Regions from separate parts of the Streptomyces sp. W16 genome, predicted to be linked through region 1. Evidence: predicted binding sites of a transcription regulator. Region 1 holds the regulator's gene; the other holds the start of a gene.

Region 1 (12,403 bases):
CGCACGGGCTGCGGCGCCCCCCGGGGCCGTCGCAGACACCGGTACGCCCGTACGTCCTCGTCCTCGTCGCGCGTCACTACCACCGGCTCGCCGAACACCGTCACCATGAGCGAGTCACCGCTGTGGGGGATGGCGGTGGCCAGATCGATGAAGTGCCAGCCGGAGCGGTAGGCCGTGGCCATTTCGCGTCGGAAGGACCGGTCGTCAGGAGGTGTCGTCATGTCAAGACCATTGGGTGTCGCCAGGCAGGGCCACGACGAGGACGTCATCACTGACGGCTCCGTCGGCCCGCACCGACGACCACTGGGTGTCTCCGGCTCGCGTGTCGCTCTTCGCACCAGAGAGGCCACTCAGCGTTCCGAAGGCCACAACGGCGGAGAAGGCGGCGACAAGCACCGAGCGAAGCATTCTCTTACGCATAGTTGGCTTCGTCCTCACTTGAAGGTCCCCTCTTCCCCCGTCTGATAAGACGATGGCTCATTCAGGCACGTCATGACCACACAATGAGTGCATCATGTTCCTGCATGTTCAGGACCCTGGGGGGTGGAGATTTGACGACAAATCCGACAGAAGCGACACATCCCCACACGATCGCTGAACTGTGTGAGGAGGGAAGGCGGGTATATGCCAACGCCTTGCGCACAGGACGCGTCGCCCGCGCGGACGTGGAGGCAGCTCCCTGTCTGATGGAGTTCGCCCTCCTGCACGCCGATCCCGACGACGAGAACTGGCTCCGGCCGGTGCCCCCCTCGGTGGCACTGTCCCTGCGGCTCAACCCGCTCGAACGCGAGATCTCCGAGCGCAGACGCACCTCCATGGAGCTGGCCGAGATCTTCGAGCCGTTCATGATGCTCACCGCCCAGGGCTCCTCGCCCGAGCACTCGATCACCGTGCTGGAGGGCCTCGACCGCATCAACGGCGCCCTCGACCTGGCCACCGACCAGTGCCGCAACGAAGTACTGACGGTCCAGCCGAGCGTCCGCCACCCCGAACGCCGGATCATGGAAGGCCTGGAACGCGACAAGACCCTCACCGACCGCGGCGTGCGGATCCGGACCCTGTACCAGCACACCGCCCGGTACATCCCGGAGCGGCTGGCCTACGTGGACCAGTTCGCCAACGGCAAGGTGGAGTACCGCACCATCGACGAGCTGGTCGAGCGCCTCGTCATCTGTGACGAGACAGTCGCCTTCATCCCCATCCGCGACGACCGGCAGGTCGCCCTGGAGCTGCGCCACCCCGGCCTCGTGAGCTACCTGATCAAGGTCTTCGAGTTCATGTGGAGCCGCGCGGTCCCGCTGAGCGCAGGCAGCCCCTACGAGACCGCCCCCGACGGCATCACCGACATCCAGCACTCCATCGCCAAGCTCCTCGTCGAGGGCCATGTCGACGAGGCGATCGCCCGCCGGCTGGGCATGAACGTACGGACCTGCCGGGCCCACATCGCCAAGCTCGCCACGGCACTGGGCAGCGGCAGCCGCGCCCAGCTCGGCTTCCTCATAGCTCAGTCGGGGATCCTGCAGCAGGACGAGCCGACGCAGGAGGGAGACAGCGGGCCGTGACCGAGGCGCACACGCACGGAGTGGAGGAGCTGTGCGCGGAGGGGCTGAGCCTGTACGCCCGCGCGCTGCGCGAGGAGCGCGTCCCGGCCGGGGACGCCGAGAGCGCGCGCTGCCTGCTCGATCTCGGTCTTGTGCACCCCGACGTGGAGGATCCCCGCTGGCTGCGCCCGGTCGCGCCCGGTTCGGTGCTGCACCGGCTGCTGCGGAGGTCGGCGGAGCGCATCGCGGACGAGCGGCGCCGGGAGGACCGCCTGGAGACCGTCTTCGAACCGCTGATGCGGATCGCCGGCCACGGCCCCGGAACGGAACGCGTCCCCACCGTCGAGGTGCTGAGCGGGCTCGACCGGATCGGCTCCGCCATCACCCACGCCATGGCCGCCACCTCAGGCGAAGTCCTCACCATCCAGCCGCACATCACGCACACCACCTATACGGCCCTCTCCTTCCACGCCGAGGCACTGGAGCGCGACCAGGCCCTGCTGGACCGCGGCGGCCGGCTCCGCACGCTCTACCAGCACACCCTGCGCCACGCCCCGTCCGTCCTCGCGCGCTACGAGCGGCTGCACGGCGACGTCGCGGCCCGCACCCTGGACGAGATCCCGGACCGCCTCATCGTCGTCGACCGCACCGTGGCCTTCCTGCCCGCCAACGAGGACCGCACCCTCGCGCTGGAGGTCCGCCACCCCTCCCTGGTCGCCTTCTGCGCCACGGTCTTCGACCGGCTGTGGCACCTGGCCACCCCGATGTACCCGGAGACGGTCCAACGCCCCTCGCTGAACGGCGTCAGCCCGCGCCAGCGCGCCATCGCGAGCCTGCTCGTGGAGGGGCACACCGACGCCGTGCTGGCCGACCGCCTCGGCATGAACATCCGTACCGTCCGGGTCCACATCGCCAAGCTCGCCGCCACCCTCGGCAGCGAGAGCCGGGCCCAACTCGGCTACCTCATAGCGCGGTCGGGGATTCTTGATCCGCCGGGCTGAGCCGGGCGGGCGGCACGTCCGGCATCCGTGACGCGGCACCGTCCAGGCCCACCTGGGCGATACGGACGCCGAGCTGGGTACGGCTGGCCGCGCCGAGCGTCTCCGACAGCCGGGCGATGTGGGCGCGGCAGGTGCGGACGCTTATGCCGAGCCGTTCCGCGATCACCGCGTCCTGGTGGCCCTCCGCGAGCAGGGCCGCGATGGACTGTTCGCGGTGGGAGATGCCCTCGATGCCGGTGTCGGGCAGGGGGGCGGCGACGGGGATCGCGAGGCGCCACAGGCGGTCGAAGACCGTGACGAAGTAGTCGATCAGCGCCGGGTGGCGCAGTTCCAGCGCCATGGTGTGGTCGGCGTTCGCGGGGATGAAGGCGACCGTGCGGTCGAAGAGGATGAGGCGGTCGACGACCTCGTCGAGGGTGCGTGCCTCGACCGCGTCGCCCATCAACTCCAGGTAGTTCAGCAGGCCTTGGCCGTGCCGGGCGACATGGGTGTACAGGTCGCGCATCCGTACCCCGCGCGAGCGCAGGGCCAGGGCGCGGTGCAGGCCCTCGGTGAGTTCCGGTTCGCGGCGGATGCCGCCGGGCTGGACGGTGAGGACCTCACCGGTGCAGGCCTCGGTCGCGTCGTCCATCGCCGCCTGGATACGGGCGAGGCCGTCCAGGACGCGGATCGCGGCGCCCTCCAGGGCCCCGGAGGCCGGCGCGGAGGTCTGGATACGGCGGCCGAGACCGGCGTACCGCTCGAAGGCCTCGACGGCCGAGCCCACCCGCCGGTGGCTCTCGCTGACCTCGTCGTAGACCCCGCGCAGCAGCCGGGTCATGACCTCCTGCGGGGAGGTCGGCACCAGCCAGTCCATGTCGTCGGGGTCGGGGTGGAGGAGGGCGAGCTCCAGCAGACACGGCACCGGCTCGGCGTCCGTGCGCGGCACCCGGCCCCGCCGTACGGCCCGGGAGTACACGAGGTCCCCGGCGTCGCAGAGCCGGTCAGCACCGTGTGGATGCTCGTCCGTCCCGTGCCCGGCCATCGCCCATCCCACCCCCGGTTCCCGGCTCTTTGCAGCGCAACTATGCGCGGACCCGACCTGCTCCGCAACACGGCTCCCGCTCGAACAGGCCCCGAAAACAACCTATTTCTCTCACTATCTCCCCACCTCCGCGCGTTACCTTGCAACAAGCTGGGGGGTACCGGGCCACGGCCGCCGGCCGCTTCGCCGTATCACTTTCCGCGTGAGCTGCCGGAAATCACTCAGAGATCGTCGCGTTACGTACCGCCTCTAACGTCCCCTCATGGCGGACATATTTGACGCATACGCATTGGCCGATGCGTGGGACGAGATGTTTGTGCGGCCGGGTGAGGTCAGAACCGCCTACGAGCCGGTACTGGCGGCACTCCAACCGATCGAGCCGAGTGAACTGCGCTTCCGCGCGGACCAGATGGCCCGCGCGTTCACCGACCGAGGGGTCACCTACGCCTTCGCGGGCGAGGAACGGCCCTGGCCACTGGACCTGGTGCCGAGGATCATCGACGCGCTGGAGTGGGATCTCATCCAGCGCGGGGTGGCGCAGAGAGTGCGGGCCCTGGAGGCCTATCTCTCCGACGCCTACTCGCACTGCCGCGCCTTCGAGGACGGGGTGGTGCCCTGGCGGCTGCTCCTCAACTCGGCTCATTTCCATCGGGCCGCGCAGGGCGTCGAGCCACCGGGCGGGGTCCGCATCCATGTCGCCGGCATCGACCTCGTCCGGGACGAGGCCGGGGACCTGCGGGTGCTGGAGGACAACGTGCGGGTCCCCAGCGGGGTGTCGTACGTCATCGAGAACCGCAGAGCCATGACGCGGATCTTCCCCTCCCTCTTCGCCGAGCAGCACGTGGTCCCCGTCGACGGGTACGCGCAGAAGCTGCTCGCCGCGCTGCGGGCCGCCGCGCCCGCGGGCACCCAGGATCCGCGCGTCGTGGTCCTCACCCCGGGGCCGGGGAACGCCGCCTACTTCGAACACGCCCTGCTCGCCCGGCTGATGGGCGTGCAGTTGGTGGTGGGGCACGACCTGACGTGCCGCAACAACCGGGTGTGGATGCGGACCACGCGCGGCGAGGTGCCCGTGCATGTCGTATACCGGCGCCTCGACGACGACTTCCTCGACCCGCTGCACTTCCGCCCCGACTCGGTGATCGGCTGCCCGGGCATCATGAACGCCGCCCAGGCCGGGAACGTCACACTCGCGAACGCGGTCGGCAACGGCATCGCGGACGACAAACTCCTCTACACCTACGTCCCCGACCTCATCCGCTACTACCTCTCCGAGGAACCGATTCTCCCCAACGTGGAGTCGTACCGCCCCGACGAGCCGGGCCAGTTGGAGGCGGTCCTCGACCAGATCGACCAGCTGGTCGTGAAGCCCGTCGACGGCGCCGGCGGCATGGGCATCGTCATCGGCCCCAAGGCAGACGCGAAGACCCTCGAACGCACTCGCAAAGCCGTCGCCGCCGACCCGCGCGGCTGGATCGCCCAGCGCCCCGTCGCCCTGTCCACCTCCCCCACCCTCGCGGGTGAACGCATGGCACCCCGCCACATCGACCTGCGCCCGTTCGCCGTGAACGACGGCACCGACGTCTGGGTACTCCCCGGCGGCCTCACCCGCGTCGCCCTCCAGGAGGGCAACCTGATCGTCAACTCCAGCCAGGGCGGCGGCTCCAAGGACACCTGGGTGCTCGCCGAGGGCCCCGCCGAACAGCCCGAGCCGCTGACCCCGGACGGCGGACTGCCCGAGGTGGCACCCCGCCAGCTCGGCCCCGACGGCAACCCCATGGTCGTACAGGAAGGGGCGCAGCAGCAGTGAACGACGTGATCCTCTCCCGGATAGCCGAGGCCCTGACGTGGACGGGCCGTTACGTCGAGCGCGCCGACACCACCGGGCGCATCCTCGACGCCTACCTCCACCGCATGCTGGAGGACCCCTGGCGCGACGAGGACGTCGCCTGCCGGTCGCTGTACGCGATCCTTGGGGTCGACGCGGGCGGCGAACGCGTCGACATGCAGCAGGTGTTGGACCAGCTCGCCTTCGACGCCCGCTCGACCTGTTCCATCGAGGGCGCCCTCGGTGCCGCCCGCCTCAACGCCCGCAGCGCCCGGGAGGCCGTCTCCTCGGAGATGTGGGAGTGCCTCAACTCCACCTGGCACGCGCTGGCCGACCAACGCCTCGCGGCCCGCCGCACGGGCCCCTACGCCTATCTCGAACTCGTGCGCAGACGCGCCGCGTTGTTCTTCGGCCTCGCCGACTCCACGATGAGTCGCGACGACAGCTGGCGTTTCGTCGTCCTGGGCCGGAGCCTTGAACGGGTGGACATGACCGTACGGCTGCTGTCGGTACGGGTGTTGGACGCCGCGCACGCACCCGACTGGACGACGCTGCTCAGCGCGAGCGGCGCCGACGAGGCGTACGCGCGCGTGTACGGCGGTTTCGGGGACACTCCGAGAGTGGCCGAATTCCTGCTCCTGGACCGGGACTTCCCGCGTTCGGCGCTGCACGCGCTGACCACCGCCGAGGAGTGCCTCACCGCGCTCGGCCGCCAGCGCCAGGACCCCGCGCGCCGCCCCATCGGCCGGCTGCGCACCCGTCTCGAATACCTGGACTCGCACGCCCTGGAAGAACAACTGCCCGCCCTCCTCAAGGACTTGCAGCACGCCTGCATGGACTCGGCGGAGGCCGTCGCGGAACTGTTCTTCCCGTACCAGGGGCCCGTCGAGTGGGCCCAGGAAGGAGCCTGAGATGACCCGTAGGCTTCGCATCCGCCACACCACCCGCGTGTCGTACGCCCAGGCGGCCGTGTCCTCCCACAACGAGGTCCGGATGACACCGCTCACGCTGCCCGGCCAGACCACGCTGGACGCGCGCGTGACCGTCAACCCGACGACGCCGACCTGGTCGTACTGGGACTACTGGGGCACCCAGGTCACCGGCTTCGACCTGATGGACCCGCACGCGGACCTCACGATCACCGCGTCGAGCCTCGTCGAGACGTCCCCGCCGGAGCTGCTCGGCCCCTCCCCCGCCTGGCAGGAGGTGACCGAACGGACCACAAACTCCCGCCTGTTGGAGTTCACCGGCCCCACGGTCCGTACGACGGTCCCGCCCAAGCTCCTGAAGAAGGCGCGCAAGGCGGCCGTAGGACTCGATCCGCACGAGACGGCGGTGGCGGTCTCCGCGCTGGTCGCCGACCGGGTGGCGTACCTCCCCGGCGTCACCGGCGTGAACACCTCCGCCGCCGAGGCCTGGGAGCAGGGCGCCGGTGTCTGCCAGGACATCGCGCACGTCACCATCGCCCTGCTGCGGGGCCTGGGCCTGCCCACGCGCTACGTCTCCGGCTATCTCCACCCCGAGCGGGAGGCGGAGCTGCACCGCCCGGTGGCCGGGCAGAGCCACGCCTGGGTCGAGTACTGGGCGGGCGACTGGTGCGGCTACGACCCCACCAACCGGACCCGCCCCGACGAGTCCCATGTGGTCGTCGGACGCGGGCGCGACTACGACGACGTGACCCCGCACAAGGGGATCTACCGGGGTGTGGCCGGCGGGCCGCCGGAGGTGACGGTGGAGTTCACGCGGGTGGCGTGACGCGCGCCAAGTGTGCGGTGCTTGTTCCGACTTCGTGGAAATTCCCCCGGCCGGCGCCCCGAGTCACCACACTTGGGTACACGGGGGAGGTGTGCCATGGACGTACTGCTGGGACTGGCTCCGGACGGCGCCGCGGACCAGGAGGAGGCGGAGCGGTTCGTGGGCCGACTGCGGGCCGAGCTCCGCGGGCTCGACATCGACGCGATGCGCGTGCACGCGTCGATGTCCGACGCCGTGCCGCCCGCGGGGGCGAAGGCCGTCGACCCGGTGACCGTCGGGGCCGTGGTGCTGGCCCTGAGCGCCTCCGGCGGGGTCCTGCCCACGCTCGTCGAGACCCTGCGGGACTGGCTCGGCCGGCAGTCCGCCCGGCACCGCGTCTCGGTCACGATCGACGGCGACACCATCGAACTGGAGCGGGCGTCCGCCGACGAACGCCGGGAACTGGTCGACGCGTTCGTCCGCCGCCACGGATCGGACGCCGAGTAGCCGTGGGACGGAAACTGGCCCTCCTGATCGCCAACTACACCTACGAGGACGAGGGGTTGCGCCGGCTGACCGCGCCCGCGCACGACGCGCAGGCGCTCGCCGAGGTGCTGCGCGACCCGGACATCGCCGGGTTCGACGACGTCACCGTCCTGGTCGACGAACCGCACTACCGCATCAGCCAGGTCCTCGGCGAGTTCTGCAAGGACCGCCACCACGACGACCTCATCCTGCTGTACTTCACCGGCCACGGCCTCAAGGACGACGAGGGCGAGCTCCACCTCGCCACGGCCGACACCCGCCGCGACAACCTGCTGGTCACCTCGCTGCACGCCGGCCTGATCGACCGGGTGATGACGGCCTGCATGTCACGCCGGCAGGTACTGATCCTCGACTGCTGCTACAGCGGCGCCTTCCCGGCCGCCCGGCTGGCCAGCAAGGGCGACAGCGACGTGCGGGCCCTGGACAAGTTCCACGGCCGCGGCCGTACGGTGCTCACCGCCTCCGACGCCACCCAGTACTCCTTCGAGGGCGACCGGGTCAACGGCAGCGCCCCGCAGTCCGTCTTCACCCGCCATCTCGTACAGGGCCTGCGCGACGGCGGCGCCGACCTCGACGGCGACGGGGACATCACCCTCGACGAGCTGTACTCCTACGTCCACGACCGGGTCGTGGCCGAACTGCCGCAGCAACGGCCCAAGAAACAGGAGAACGTCGAGGGCCGTATCGTCATCGCCCGGAACGTCAACTGGGCCCTGCCCACACAGATCCAGCTCGCGCTGAGCAGCCCGATCGCCATGGCACGGCTCGGCGCCGTGGAGCCACTCGCCCACCTGCGCCGCTACGGCAACGCGACGGTGCGCCACCGCGCGGAGGAGGAACTCCGACGCCTGACCGAGGACGACAGCCGCAGTGTGTCGAGGGCGGCGACCACGCAACTCGGGGACCGGCCCGCCGTCGAGGCCCCGGCCCCACCGGTTCCCGCCCCAACACCCGCTCCGGTCAAGGCAGTTCCCGCGCCCGCGCCAACTCCGGCCCCCGCCACGGCAGTTCCCCCACTCACACCAACACCCTCCTCCGCCAAGGCAGTTCCTCCGCCCCCCGCGCCCGGCACCCGGTTGTGGAGCTTCCAGACCGACCACTGCGTGCGGTCCACCCCGACCGTGGTGGACGGGGTGGTGTACGTGGGCGACGACGGCGGTTCCCTGCACGCCGTGGACGCGGCCACCGGGGAGCGGAGGTGGAGCCGCGCGCTCGACGCCGGGCCCGTGCGGTCGACCCCGGCGGTCCACGGCGATCTCGTGTACGCCACCGCGGGCCGGACCCTGTACGCGACCGACAAGGGCACCGGACAGGGGCGCTGGGACTTCGCCGAGGGGAGGGTCGGCGTGTCCACGACGGTGGGAGTCGTCGCCGACCGGTTGTGCGTCGGCAACAGCGGCACGCTGTACATGCTGAACGCCGAACACGGCACGGAGCACTGGCACTTCTCCGTCGGCATGACGACGCTCCAGTGGGTCGCGCTGGACGGTCCGTCGGCGATCCTCGGCAACAAGGGCAACCACGTGTACGCCCTGGACGCCCACGCCCGGCGCAAGAAGTGGGGCACCCGCGTCGTCAACAGCCCCGTCTCCGGCCCCTCCGCCCTCTCCGACGGGACCCTCTACGTCGGCAACCAGCGCGGCGAGCTGCACGCCCTCGACACCTCGAACGGGCAGCGGAAGTGGCGCCACGACACCGGCAGCGCCATCCGCTCCGCCCCCACGGTCGCCGACGGCACGGTCTACGTGGGAAACGACGACGAGCGCCTGTACGCCCTCGACGCGGCCACCGGCAAGGTCAAGTGGCGCTTCACTGCCATGGGCCCGGTCCGCACCACCCCGGCCGTCACCGGCACCACCGTCCACTTCGGCAGCGACGACGGCAGCGTCTACGCCGTGGACACCGTCTCCGGCCGGGAGCGCTGGCGCTTTCCGACCGGCGGGCCCGTCGTGTCCTCGCCCGCCGTGGTGGACGGAGTCCTGTACGTGGGCAGCGACGACACCCGGCTGCACGCCATCGTGGCCGCCGACTGACCCCGGCCTACTTCAGGTCGGCCGCCGCGCACGCCGACTTGTACTTGCTGGTGCAGATGTCGGAGATCTTGTAGATCCCGTCCGCGACCACCGTCGACGCGATGTTGTCCTTCGTCAGCGCGACCACGGACACCAGCTGCGAGGGGATCTTCTTGTTGGTGGGGCTGTCCACCGAGTCCCGGGTGAGGGCGTCGAACTCGATGTCCCTGCCCTGGACCTTGGCGACCGCGATCTTCGCGGCGGCCTCCGCCAGGTCGGGGTACGGCTTGTAGACGCTCATGTACTGCTCGCCGGTCACGATCCGCTGCACGGCGGGGAGTTCGGCGTCCTGGCCGGTGATGGGCGGCATCTTCGTCACGCCCGCGTTCTGCAGGGCCTTGATGATGCCGCCGGCCATGGCGTCGTTGGCGGAGTACACCGCGGCGATGTTGTCCTTGCCGAGCTTGTCGATCGCCTTGGTCATCTCCTGCTGGGCCACGACCGGGTCCCAGGCCTTGGTGTCGTAGCTCGCGGCGACCGTCACCTTGCCCTGCAGCTCGGACAGCGCCCCCTGCTTGAACACCCCGGCGTTGGGGTCGGTCGGCGAGCCGTTGATCATGACGACCTTGTCGGAGGTGTCCACGTTGCTGCCCAGCGCCTCGACCAGGGAGCGGCCCTGCACCTCGCCGACCAGTTCGCCGTCGAAGGAGACGTACGCGTCGATCGGCCCCTCGGCCAGGCGGTCGTAGGCGATGACCGGGATGCCCGCGGCCTTGGCCTTCTTCACCATGGGCAGGATGAGGTGCGAGTCGACGGCGTCGAGCACGATGATGTCGACCTTCTGGTCGATCATCTTCTGCATCTGCTTGTCCTGGACGCTCGCGACGCCGCCGGCGTTCTGGTACTCGGACTTGCCCTTCTTGTCGGTGAGTTCACTGACCGTCGACTTGATGATCGGGAAGTCGAACTCCGCGTACCGCGTGTTCGTCTTCTCCGGCATCAGGACGCCCACCGTGATGTCGTTGCCCTTGGCCGGGGTGGCGTCCGAGCTGCTCCCCGACGAGTTGAGCACGCCACAGGCGGCCAGGGGCAGGGCCAGCGAGGACGCGGCCACGGATATGGCGATACGACGCATTGGGTTGCTCACTTCTGGTGCCGTCCGGACGTGGGCGCAGCATTGCAACCCAGGTGACTGAAAAGCCAACGCGGCTGCGACCATCGGCGTCAAGCGGAACTACTTAACGAGATGGCAACATCACGTTCCGTTTGTATGTGGAGACCTTGCGGAATCCCATCCAAACGCTCTTTACCGACCCTCCACTCAACGGGAGTTCATGAGTGGGCAAAGATCACACAACCGTGCAGGGGCCCGGAGGCGGGTGAGCCTCCGGGCCCCTGCACGGTTGTGTGCGCGTGCGTCAGTCCGAGGACTGCCGCTTCGGCCGCCACACCACCAGCGCGCTGGTCTGCTGGACCTCCTGGTACGGGACCAGGTCGCGCCGGTAGGAGGCGTGCACCGCGGCCTCGCGCTGCTGCATCGTCGCCGCCGCGCCCTCGACCGCCGCCTGGAGTTCGGCGACGCGCTGCTGGAGCGCCACGACCTGGTTCTCCAGCTCGATGATGCGCTTGATGCCGGCCAGGTTGATGCCCTCGGTCTGCGACAACTGCTGGACGGTGCGCAGCAGTTCGATGTCGCGGGCCGAGTAGCGCCGGCCGCGCCCGGCCGTGCGGTCCGGGGAGACCAGGCCGAGGCGGTCGTACTGGCGCAGCGTCTGCGGGTGCAGGCCGGAGAGCTGGGCCGCCACCGAGATGACGTAGACCGGGGTCTCCTCGGTCAGCTCGTACGGGTTGCGTCGACGGCCGTCCATCACTCTCATGCTCCCTTCGCGGCCTGGAACAGCTCCGCCCGCGGGTCCTCGCCCGCGGTCGCCTCTCGATACGCCTCAAGTGCGTCACGAGCATTCCCCGTGACGTCCTTGGGGACACTCACCTCGACAGTCACGAGGAGATCGCCCCGGGTGCCGTCCTTGCGGAAGGCGCCCTTGCCGCGGGCCCGCATCGTCCGGCCGTTCGGCGTGCCCGGCGGCAGCTTCAGCGTCACCGGGGGTCCGCCCAGGGTGGGCACCCTGACCTCGCCGCCCAGCGCCGCCTCGGCGAACGTCACCGGGACCGTCACCGTCAGGTTGTCGTCCTTGCGGCCGAACACGGGGTGCGTGTCGACGTGCACCATGACGTACAAGTCGCCCGCGGGACCGCCCCGTTCACCCGGTGCGCCCTTGCCGCGCAGCCGGATGCGCTGGCCGTCCGTGACCCCCGCGGGGATCCGGACCTGCATGGTCCGCGACGACTTGGCACGCCCGCTGCCCTTGCACTCGCCGCACGGGTGCTCGGCGATCAGGCCCCGGCCCTTGCAGTCCGGGCACGGGTCCGTGAGCGAGAAGCCGCCGCCGGAGCCGCGCGCCACCTGTCCGGTACCGACGCAGGTCGGGCACACGCGCGGTGTGCCGTTCTTGTCGCCGGTGCCCGAACAGGCCTTGCAGGGCTGCTGCGAGGACATCCGCAGCGGAACCGTGGCCCCTTCGATGGCCTCCGTGAAGCTGAGCGTGACCTCGGACTCGATGTCCTGGCCGCGCCTCGGCTGGGTACGGGTCGTGCCCGCGCCGCCCCGGTTGAACAGGCCGCCGAACACGTCGCCGATCCCGCCGCCGAAGCCGCCG
Region 2 (10,707 bases), on a different contig from region 1:
ACGGCCGCCGCCGATCCGTCGGTCGCGGAACGGGCGGTGACGGGCTCGCTCCCCCGCACCGAGGTCCGCGCCCTCGCCGCCCTGACGGACGGGGCGACGAGGTGGGTGGAGAAGTTCGGCCGGGGCGACTGGGCGGAGTGCTTCGCCCTCGTACGGAAGGAGGGGGCGGCGGAGCTGGTGAGCCGGGTGCGGGCGCTGGAACGGGCCGACGCGGAGACCCGGACGTATCTGCGCCGGAGCAAGACGCACGACGACGCGACGGTCGGGTACGTCGAGCTGTGAGCCCCTACTTCTCTCTCACTTCTCCATGACGCCGTTCAACCGGTGGAGCAGCCGGGCGAGTTCGGCGACCTCCCGGCGGTCCCAGTGGGAGAGCTGGCTGACGTAGCGCGCCCGCCGGGCCTCGCGGACGTGCGCGACGCGACGCCGGCCCTCGTCGGTGACGTCGACCAGCCAGGCGCGGCCGTCCGCCGGATCGGGCTCGCGGGCGATCAGGCCCAGTTCCTCCAGGGCGCGCAGCTGGCGGGACATGGTGGCCTTGCCGACGCCGATGTAGGCGGCGAGCTCGGTGGCCCGCTGCCGTCCGTACTCGTCCAGCCGGACCAGCAGGCCGTACGCGGCGGACTCCAGGTCGGGGTGGACCTCACGGGCCATCTCCCCCTGGTTGGCCCGGGCCCGCCGGAAGAGAAACGTCAACTCGCGTTCCAGGGACAGGTATTCGGGATCGGGATCCGGAATCCCGCTGTCGATTCTGTCCTCGTCCTTGTGCACGTCAGCACCCATGTTCTGCTTTCCTGATCGTGAAAGTCGCCGCAGTTTCGCCAGTATTTCGCAGGGTGGGACCTACGTACGACGAAGGCCCGGGCCCCTCGTGAAAAGGGACCCGGGCCTTCACCTGACCGGTGGCGTCCGTCACGCCGCCACCGGAACCTCCGACGTCGCTCCGTTCGTCGCCGGCGACAGCGCCAGCTCCAGGACCTGGCGGACGTCCGTCACCGCGTGGACGTCGAGCTTGTCCAGGACCTCGGCCGGGACGTCGTCCAGGTCGGGCTCGTTGCGCTTCGGGATGATCACCGTCGTGACCCCCGCCTGGTGCGCGGCGAGCAGCTTCTGCTTCACCCCGCCGATCGGCAGGACCCGGCCGGTCAGCGAGACCTCACCGGTCATCGCCACGTCCGTACGGACCAGCCGGCCGGACAGCAGCGACGCGAGGGCCGTCGTCATCGTGACACCCGCGCTCGGACCGTCCTTCGGCACCGAACCCGCCGGGAAGTGGATGTGCACGCCCCGGTCCTTCAGGTCGGCGACGGGCAGCTCCAGTTCGGCGCCGTGCGAGCGCAGGAACGACAGGGCGATCTGCGCGCTCTCCTTCATCACGTCACCGAGCTGACCGGTCAGGGTCAGCCCCGCCGCGCCGGTCTCCGGGTCGGCGAGCGACGCCTCGACGTAGAGGACGTCACCGCCCGCGCCGGTGACCGCGAGGCCGGTGGCGACACCGGGAACCGCCGTACGGCGCTCCGCCGGGTCCTGGGCGGACTCGGGCACGTGGTGCGGCCGGCCGATCAGACCGCGCAGGTCGGCGTCGGTCACCGTGAACGGCAGCTCCCGCTCGCCCAGTTCGTGCTGCGCGGCGATCTTGCGCAGCAGCCGGGCGATCGACCGCTCCAGGGTGCGGACACCCGCCTCACGGGTGTACTCACCGGCGAGCTTGCGCAGCGCGCTCTCGTCGATGACGACCTCGTCGTCCTTGAGCCCCGCCCGCTCCAGCTGGCGCGGGAGCAGGTGGTCACGGGCGATGACGACCTTCTCGTCCTCGGTGTAGCCGTCCAGCCGGACCAGTTCCATCCGGTCGAGCAGTGCCTCCGGGATGGCCTCCAGGACGTTCGCCGTCGCGAGGAACACGACGTCGGACAGGTCGAGTTCGACCTCCAGGTAGTGGTCGCGGAAGGTGTGGTTCTGCGCCGGGTCGAGGACTTCGAGCAGAGCCGCGGCCGGGTCGCCCCGGTAGTCGGACCCCACCTTGTCGATCTCGTCGAGCAGGACCACCGGGTTCATGGACCCGGCCTCCTTGATGGCGCGGACGATACGGCCGGGCAGCGCACCGACGTACGTACGCCGGTGACCGCGGATCTCCGCCTCGTCACGCACACCGCCGAGCGCGACCCGCACGAACTTCCGTCCCATCGCGTGCGCGACGGACTCGCCGAGCGAGGTCTTGCCGACACCGGGCGGACCGACGAGGGCCAGTACGGCACCGCCGCGCCGGCCGCCCACAACACCCAGGCCCCGCTCAGCGCGCCGCTTGCGCACGGCCAGGTACTCGGTGATGCGCTCCTTCACGTCGTTCAGACCGGCGTGCTCGGCGTCCAGGATCGCCTTGGCGCCCTGGATGTCGTACTCGTCCTGGGTCCTTTCGTTCCACGGCAGTTCGAGAACGGTGTCCAGCCAGGTGCGGATCCACGACCCCTCTGGCGACTGGTCGGAGGACCGCTCCAGCTTCTCGACCTCCTTGAGCGCGGCCTCGCGGACCTTCTCGGGGAGATCGGCGGCCTCGACGCGGGCGCGGTAGTCGTCGGACTCCTCGCCGTCGCTCGTGTCCCCGTTCAGCTCGCGCAGTTCCTTGCGGACGGCTTCGAGCTGGCGGCGGAGCAGGAACTCGCGCTGCTGCTTGTCGACGCCTTCCTGCACGTCCTTGGCGATGGTCTCGGCGACATCCTGCTCGGCGAGGTGGTCGCGCAGGTGCTGGGTGGCGAGCTTCAGCCGGGCCACCGGGTCGGCGGTCTCCAGCAGCTCGATCTTCTGTTCGGTGGTCAGGAAAGGTGAGTAGCCGGAATTGTCGGCGAGCGTGGACACATCATCAATGGCCTGCACGCGGTCGACGACCTGCCAGGCCCCCCGCTTGCGCAGCCACGCGGTGGCCAGCGCCTTGTACTCCTTCACCAGCTCGGTGACCGAGCCGGGCAACGGTTCCGGCAGGCTCTCGTCGAGCGCGGTGCCCTCGACCCAGAGCGCGGCACCAGGACCGGTGGTCCCGGCGCCGATCTTCACGCGGCTACGGCCGCGGATCAGCGCGCCCGGGTCGCCGTCGGCCAGCCGGCCGACCTGCTCGACGGTGCCGAGCACGCCGGTGCTCGCGTAAGTCCCGTCGATGCGTGGCACCAGCAGGACCTTGGGCTTTCCGGGCTCGGACCGCGCGGCGGCCTGGGCGGCCTCCACGGCGGCGCGTACATCGGTGTCGTTCAGGTCCAGCGGAACCACCATTCCGGGCAGCACGACCTCGTCGTCGAGCGGCAGCACGGGCAGGGTGAGCGGTGTGGACGTCGAAGCCATGATCTCCCCTTAGGCAGTCAAGTTGAGCTATGCCGACTCAATGCTTGGGCGTCTTCGATTGTTCCCCACCTGTTGTTCGCCGTGAGCGATCAGCGAAGGCGTGACTGCCTCGATGCAGGTCAACGCGGAATCGGCGCGTGAGCTTCCCGGGGCACTCGATCTCGGGGCGGCCGATGTCAGTGGCTCCTGCCACGATGCCCGGACACCGTCACGATCAGGAGAGACACATGGGCACCTGGGATGTCGGCCCCTTCGACAACGACACCGCGGCGGACTGGTGCGGCGACCTCGACGACACCTCCCCGGACGCGCGTCAGGGCTTGGTGCGGGACACCCTCGTCCGAGCGGCCGACACCGCCAACCACCTGGACGCGCGCCTCGGCGACGAAGCCGTCGCGGCAGCGGCCCTGGTCGCCGCGCAATGCCCTGGCGGCGAGCCCGCCCACCCCCACTACGGACCGGACGAGCCCCTCCCCGACCTCACCGGTCTACGCACCCTCGCCCTCCAGGCCCTCGACCGCGTCCTGACCGAGCCGTCCGAACTCCTGGAGCTCTGGGCCGACCCGGACGGCGTCCCCTGGCACGCGACCGTCAACGGGCTCCGCAGCACGCTCACGCCCAGCCACCGGGGGAGCAGTTCCGCCTGATCTAGGATCACGTCGCCATGGAACAACTGCCCGAGAGCGTGGACCGGGAGATCCTGGAGCACCGGATCATCCCTGCACTCGTCACCATCCGCGAGACCCTGGGGTGCACCCTTCACCAGGCGCTCGACGTCTTCGCGGAGCGATACGAGGAGCTCCGCGACGATCGCCCGGACGACTTCATCCTGAGCCGGGACGAATACGGCCGAGGCTTCTACTCCTGATCCAGCCGACTCGGCCGGAGCGGGCCTGCCCCGGACTCGCGGGGACGCTCGCCGTCCGGGGAGGGGGCGGCGAAAAAGTGTGACACCTGCGTCCGAAGTGTCACACTTTCACGGAGAGGGTGTCCCAGCGCGGCGGGGGTCGGCAACCGAACTACCGGTCACCGAACTACCAGCCACTGAACCGCCGGTCACCGAACCGGCCGGATCAGGAGACCGTGCGGCCCAAGTAGGCCAGCAGCCGCGCATGCGGGGCCGCGTCCGCCGGGGCCTGGACCTCGGGGCCGAAGACGCCCGGTATGCGGTACGCGTCGAAGCCGCCCATCCCTCGCATCACCGACAGCAGCTCTCCGCACAACTCCTCGTCCACCAGAGCTCGTTGGTCCGTCGCGACCGCCAGGTCCACGCCGTGGACGCAGACCTCCGTGAAATGGATCAGCGCGGCCATCGGGCCGGGCAGCGCACCGAGCGAGATGTGAACGGTGGTGTCGAGGGCCCCCGGGCGGTTCCAGGCCGCACGGTCCGTCTCGGACGCCTCCGCGTACGCGCCCCGGGGATCCGCGCCCAGCCAGTCGGACTCGTGCTCGGCGCCCGGGTCGGTGCCGTTCAGTTCGGCGGCGAAGATGCGCATCCCGCCCACCGTGTGGTTCAGGAGGGTCCGGGCGTCCCACTCCGCGCAGGGGGTGGGATTCTTCCACCGGCCCTCACCAACTCCGGACACCACCAAGCCAGTTGCATCGATCGCCCGCTCGATCCGTCGTACCGCATCCGTATCCGTCACTCGGACCTCCCCCGCCCTGGACTGCGATCCACTCGCCACGCCATCGCTACACCCCCGCAACGGCATTCACAGCCAACTGCCGCAAAATGCAAGCAGATTCACAGCTGGCGGTCTACGCCTACGGGGACATGGGGGATGAAATGAACGACCCGGTGAGTGAGGGGCAGCCGCGGCGCGGGCCGCGCAGGCGAGCCGTCGTGGCCGGAACCGCCGTGGTCGCGACGGCCGCCGCGATCCCGGTGGCCCTCCACGCGGCGAAAGACGACAAGCACACCCCGGTGGCCCGACCGGTCACGCCCGCCCGTGCCGTCAACTCCCCTTCGCCCTCCCCCACTCCCCGTACCCGCGCCCGGGGCGACGACCGCCCCAACATCCTCCTGGTCGTCACGGACGACCAGCCCAAGGACACCGAGTGGGCGACCCCGCAGACCGTGGACTGGCTCGGCGAGAACGGCGTCACCTTCGAGCGGGCGCACGCCAACACCCCACTGTGCGCGCCCTCCCGCGCCTCGATCATGTCGGGCCGCTACGCGCACAACCACGGCGTCCTGGACACCCGCCACCCCTACCACCTGGACCAACACACCACAGTCCAAAGGCAGTTGCACAACTCCGGTTACCGCACCGGCCTGTTCGGCAAGTACCTGAACTACTGGCACACCGGCGACAACCCACCCCACTTCGACGAGTGGCTGCTCCAGGAACCGGTGGCGTACTACAACGGCCACTACAACGACGGCGGAACGGTCCGGAACATCCCCGGCTACAACACCACCGTCATCAAGAACCGCGCCCTCGCCTTCCTGGAGGACTCACGCACGGACCGGCGGCCATGGTTCGCGTACGTCGCCACGCGCAGCGCGCACGAACTGAACATCCCGGAGAAGAAGTACGCCCACACACGCGTCCCCGAGTGGCCCGGGCGGCCGTCCGTCTTCGAGACCGACAAGGCGGACAAGCCCGCGTTCCTGCGCAAGTCCAAGCACGGTCTGGCCGCCGGACAGGCCCTGTGCGCCCGCCAGTTGAGGACCCTGCTGTCGGTGGACGACGCGATGCGCGACTTCCGCGACCAGCTGCGCGCGCTCGGCCAGCTGGAGAACACGCTCGTGCTGTACACCAGCGATCACGGACTGTGCTGGGGCGACCACGGCTGGCTGCGCAAGTCGGTGCCGTACCGGCCGAGTCTGGAGGTGCCGTTCCAGCTGTCGTGGCCGGCCCGGGGTCTCGACAGGGGAACCTCCGACGACCGTCTCACCGGCCACGTGGACATCGCGCCCACCCTCCTCGACGCGGCCGGCATCACCCCGGACACCCCGCACGACGGCCACTCGCTCCTCGGCACCGGCGACCGGGACCATCTGCTCGCCGAGTGGTGGTGGAACCGGCAGGACAAGGAACCGATCCACACCTGGGCGACGTACATCGGCAGGTCCGAGCAGTACACGGAGTACTACCGCACCCGTCTCGACAAGAACGGCCGACCCACGGACGGCGACGGCAAGGTGCTCTTCCGCGAGTACTACGACCTGCGCGCCGACCCCTACCAGCTCACCAACAAGCTGCACGAGGCAACCGCCGCGCAGGAAGCGCGACTTGGCGTCCCGGCACTGGCGAAGGGGCTGAACGCGGCCAGACGGGCCGGGAGTTAGACCCGCGCGACCTCGACCCGGGCAGCCTCGACCCGAGCCGTCCCAGCCACCCGCGCGGCCCGCTGCCACCGCCGTATCAGCGGCCAGGTCGAGACGCCTATCGTCAGGGAGATCAGGTGGCCCCAGCTGGTCATGGGGTCGGTGAACGCGATCAGGTCCGAGAGCAGCGTCCAGCCGAACAGGGCGAGCAGCGGCAGCCCGAGCCACGGCCTGAGCAGACCGGCCAGCGCTCCCGTGCTCGCGGCGACGCCGAAGCTGATGCCGTAGTCGAGGCGGTGCAGCGAGCTGTCGGGCAGGTGCCCCGCCAGCACGGCCAGCCCCACGGTGCCCTCGGTCGCGAGCGTGGCCAGGATGTGCCCGGTCAGGAACACCCCGGCGGCCCGCACCCCGCCGATCCGCCGCTCCAGCGCGGTCAGCACCAGCAGGAAGAGAAACGCGTACGGCGACAGCACCCCGCCGACGATCCACAGCGCGCTGGCGACCAGCACCACGAACGGGTCACGGACGAGGTGGGTGACATCGGTGCTGGAGGCCTTGTGCAGCTCACTCACCAGCGTGGGATCGGCGTACTGCGCGACGAGCGAGGTGACCACGAGCAGCATCGCGTAACCGAAGGTGAACGGCGTCCCGGTGGGCGTGGGCAGCAGCCGCCACGGGTGGAGGCGGCGGAGCGCGGCCAGGAGGCGGGACTCCCGGGGAACGGCGGGCGTGGACGCCGAGACGGACACCGCCCGCAGCCTCAAGTCACCTGCCGTTTCCGCGACTTCCCGCTGTCTCGGCATCGCGTCCAGCAGCGGGGAGGCCTCGTCGGCCAGGGAAGCGCCCGAGGGCGTGGCGGAGGCCTGAGTATCGGCCGTCGCGGTCCGTTCCACCGTGAGGCGCTCCTTCCGTTTCACCCCACCCTTCGCCGTCCCACCTGTCGCTGTCTATGACCGACGCCACGCGAGAGCCGATTCACAGCAACCCGAAAGGCTTCTCACGCGTCCACCGGGGTCCGATTCCGCCGCCCGTTCCGGTGAAACTGCCAAAATGGACCGTATGACCACCGCGTACGACACTCCCGTTGTCCTGGACCGTCGCGAGGGCCCCTACGGCGAGGTGGTGCTGCGCCGGCACGGGGAGTTGCTGCAGATCATCGCCAACGGGTGCTTCCTGATGGACACTTCCGACGGGCGCTCGGAGCGGCTGCTGGTCGACGCCGCGTACGCCGCGCTGGACGGGCGCTCCGAACCGGACGTGCTGATCGGCGGGTTGGGCGTGGGTTTCTCGCTCGCGCACGCCGCCGCGGACCCCCGCTGGGGCCGGATCACGGTCGTGGAGCGGGAGCCCGCGATCGTCGAATGGCACCGCTCCGGACCGCTGTCGGCGCTCTCCGCGCCCGCTCTCGCCGACCCTCGGACCGACATTGTGAAAACGGACCTAGTCGCATTCGTCAATGAGACTTGCGCCACTTTCGACGCGCTCTGCCTCGACATCGACAACGGGCCCGGCTGGACCGTCACCGACAGCAACGACAACCTCTACTCACCGGCCGGACTGGCAAGCTGCGCAAGGGTGTTGAGGTCTGGAGGGGTACTCGCCGTGTGGTCGGCGCAGCCCTCTCCGGAATTTGAACGAACCTTATGGAATGCCGGGTTCCAGCAGGTGCGTACCGAAGAGATCCCGGTTGCCCGAGGAGTTCCCGACGTGGTGCACCTCGCCGTCCGACCTGGATAGCAAAGGCGTGGTGACTGCCCGTACCCTGCTTCCCTGACGCGGATCATTCAAGCGTCAAGCGCAGTCATGGGATCACCCCACTGGTTCCGGAAAGCACACTTCAGGGGCGGGCGATGGAGCAGACAAGTACCTCCCACAACGGTACGGCCACGGCCACGCCGGGCGCACAGCGCCGGGTGCTGGTGGTCGAGGACGACCCGACGATCGTCGACGCCATCGCGGCCCGCCTGCGCGCCGAGGGATTTCTCGTGCAAACCGCGGGCGACGGGCCTTCGGCCGTCGACACCGCCGAGGCCTGGCAGCCCGATCTGCTGATCCTCGACATCATGCTGCCCGGCTTCGACGGCCTGGAGGTCTGCCGCCGTGTGCAGGCCGCCCGCCCGGTGCCGGTGCTGATGCTCACCGCGCGCGACGACGAGACCGACATGCTGGTCGGGCTCGGGGTCGGCGCCGACGACTACATGACCAAGCCGTTCTCGATGCGGGAGCTGGCGGCACGGGTGCACGTCCTGCTGCGCCGCGTGGAGCGTGCCGTGGTGGCCGCGTCCACCCCGCGCTCCGGCATCCTGCGCCTCGGCGAGCTGGAGATCGACCACGCACAGCGCCGGGTACGGGTGCGCAGCGAGGACGTGCATCTCACGCCCACCGAGTTCGACCTGCTGGTCTGCCTGGCGAACACCCCGCGTGCCGTGCTCTCCCGCGAGCAGCTGCTCGCGGAGGTGTGGGACTGGGCGGACGCCTCCGGCACCCGCACCGTCGACAGCCACATCAAGGCGCTGCGCCGGAAGATCGGCGCCGAGCGGATCCGCACGGTGCACGGTGTCGGCTACGCACTGGAGACACCGACGCCATGAGCGGCGGGCCGACGTCACGGAGGAGCCCCGGGGAGCCCTGGGGCGGCGTACGCCCGTTCTCGATCAAGACCAAACTGGGCGCGCTGGTCGTCATCGCGGTGCTCATCACCACCGGTCTGATGGTGATCGCCATGCGCACGGCGACGGAGCTGCGCTTCATCACGGTCTTCTCGATGATCGCCACACTGCTGATAACGCAGTTCGTGGCCCATTCGCTCACCGCGCCGCTGGACGAGATGAACACGGTGGCCCGGTCCATCTCGCGCGGCGACTACACGCGCCGGGTGCGCGAGAACCGCCGCGACGAACTGGGCGACCTGGCCGAGACGATCAACGTCATGGCCGACGAGCTGGAGGCCCAGGAGCGGCAGCGCAAGGAACTCGTCGCGAACGTCTCGCACGAGTTGCGCACCCCCATCGCGGGCCTGCGCGCCGTACTGGAGAACGTCGTCGACGGCGTCTCGGCCGCCGATCCGGAGACCATGCGTACGGCGCTGAAGCAGACGGAGCGCCTGGGACGTCTCGTCGAGACGCTGCTGGACCTCTCCCGCCTGGACAACGGCGTCGTACCGCTGAAGACGCGCCGCTTCGAGGTGTGGCCGTATCTCTCGGGTGTGCTCAAGGAGGCCAACATGGTCGCCTCCGCGCGCGCCGGCATCGCGTCCGGCTCGGGCAGTCACACGCGCACGGACGTCCATCTGCACCTGGACGTGTCCCCGCCGGAGCTGACCGCGCTCGCGGACCCGGAGCGCATCCACCAGGTCGTCGCCAACCTCATCGACAACGCGGTCAAGCACAGCCCCGCGCACGGCCGGGTCACGGTCAAGGCGCGGCGCGGGTCACTCCCGGAGTCGCTGGAGCTGGAGGTCCTGGACGAGGGGCCCGGCATCCCTGAGGCGGAGTGGGCGCACATCTTCGAGCGGTTCAACCGGGGAGCGGTGAGCGCGCCCCACGGACCCGGCAGCGACGGCGGTACGGGCCTCGGCCTGGCGATCGCCCGCTGGGCGGTGGATCTGCACGGCGGCCGGATCGGCGTGGCCGAATCCGACCGTGGCTGCAGGATCATCGTCACCCTTCCGGGACTGTCATCCGTGCCAAGTTGACGTAAAGTTCGACCCGGAGCCCCAAGATCCACGACGGTCCGCGCTGACGGACACGTGTGATCAGGCACAGGCCCGCGCCGTTCGTGCGCCCGGCCCGCACCAACACACCCCTCCCATAGCGGAACCACGCTTGTTTCCCGCCATTTCGGCCCCCGAAACACACTTTCCGGTGTGACTTACACGACGATGGACCGGCCCGACCTGACCTTCGTGGTCATGGGGGCGTAGCCTTAATTCCCGCTGTCCATCACCTTGTGAAGCGGAAGAGGGCGGTTGCCGCCGTGTCGTCACAGTCCCCCAGTAACTCGACCATCTCGACCGAGTCCGACCAAGCCGCGGGTAAGAATCCCGCGGCGGCGTTCGGGCCCAACGAGTGGCTCGTCGACGAGATCTATCAGCAGTACCTCCA

Evidence for each region. The regulator HspR, encoded in region 1, represses chaperone genes until heat shock. The targets are predictions, from matches to a motif close to TTGAGNNNNNNNNNCTCAA.
Region 2: the regulator HspR is predicted to act here: its motif matches at 3,353-3,371, upstream of lon (endopeptidase La).

The regions. Positions count from the first base shown of each region.
Region 1 covers NZ_JAWOAI010000143.1:1-12,403, reverse strand. The annotation lists gene R6V09_RS20415 (hypothetical protein) at 1-221, opposite strand, end outside; gene R6V09_RS20405 (helix-turn-helix transcriptional regulator) at 525-1,562, shown strand; gene R6V09_RS20400 (helix-turn-helix transcriptional regulator) at 1,559-2,542, shown strand; gene R6V09_RS20395 (helix-turn-helix transcriptional regulator) at 2,505-3,566, opposite strand; gene R6V09_RS20390 (circularly permuted type 2 ATP-grasp protein) at 3,829-5,376, shown strand; gene R6V09_RS20385 (alpha-E domain-containing protein) at 5,373-6,305, shown strand; gene R6V09_RS20380 (transglutaminase family protein) at 6,307-7,149, shown strand; gene R6V09_RS20375 (effector-associated constant component EACC1) at 7,246-7,635, shown strand; gene R6V09_RS20370 (caspase, EACC1-associated type) at 7,638-9,707, shown strand; gene R6V09_RS20365 (sugar ABC transporter substrate-binding protein) at 9,715-10,821, opposite strand; gene R6V09_RS20360 (heat shock protein transcriptional repressor HspR) at 11,105-11,554, opposite strand; partial or broken gene R6V09_RS20355 (DnaJ C-terminal domain-containing protein) at 11,560-12,403, opposite strand.
Region 2 covers NZ_JAWOAI010000299.1:154-10,860, reverse strand. The annotation lists gene R6V09_RS32240 (protein phosphatase 2C domain-containing protein) at 1-282, shown strand, start outside; gene R6V09_RS32235 (MarR family winged helix-turn-helix transcriptional regulator) at 298-783, opposite strand; gene lon (endopeptidase La) at 913-3,330, opposite strand; gene R6V09_RS32225 (DUF4259 domain-containing protein) at 3,558-3,977, shown strand; gene R6V09_RS32220 (hypothetical protein) at 3,995-4,198, shown strand; gene R6V09_RS32215 (TIGR03086 family metal-binding protein) at 4,404-4,976, opposite strand; gene R6V09_RS32210 (sulfatase family protein) at 5,063-6,625, shown strand; gene R6V09_RS32205 (rhomboid-like protein) at 6,622-7,497, opposite strand; gene R6V09_RS32200 (spermidine synthase) at 7,664-8,341, shown strand; gene R6V09_RS32195 (response regulator transcription factor) at 8,455-9,195, shown strand; gene R6V09_RS32190 (sensor histidine kinase) at 9,192-10,298, shown strand; partial or broken gene R6V09_RS32185 (2-oxoglutarate dehydrogenase E1 subunit family protein) at 10,580-10,707, shown strand, end outside.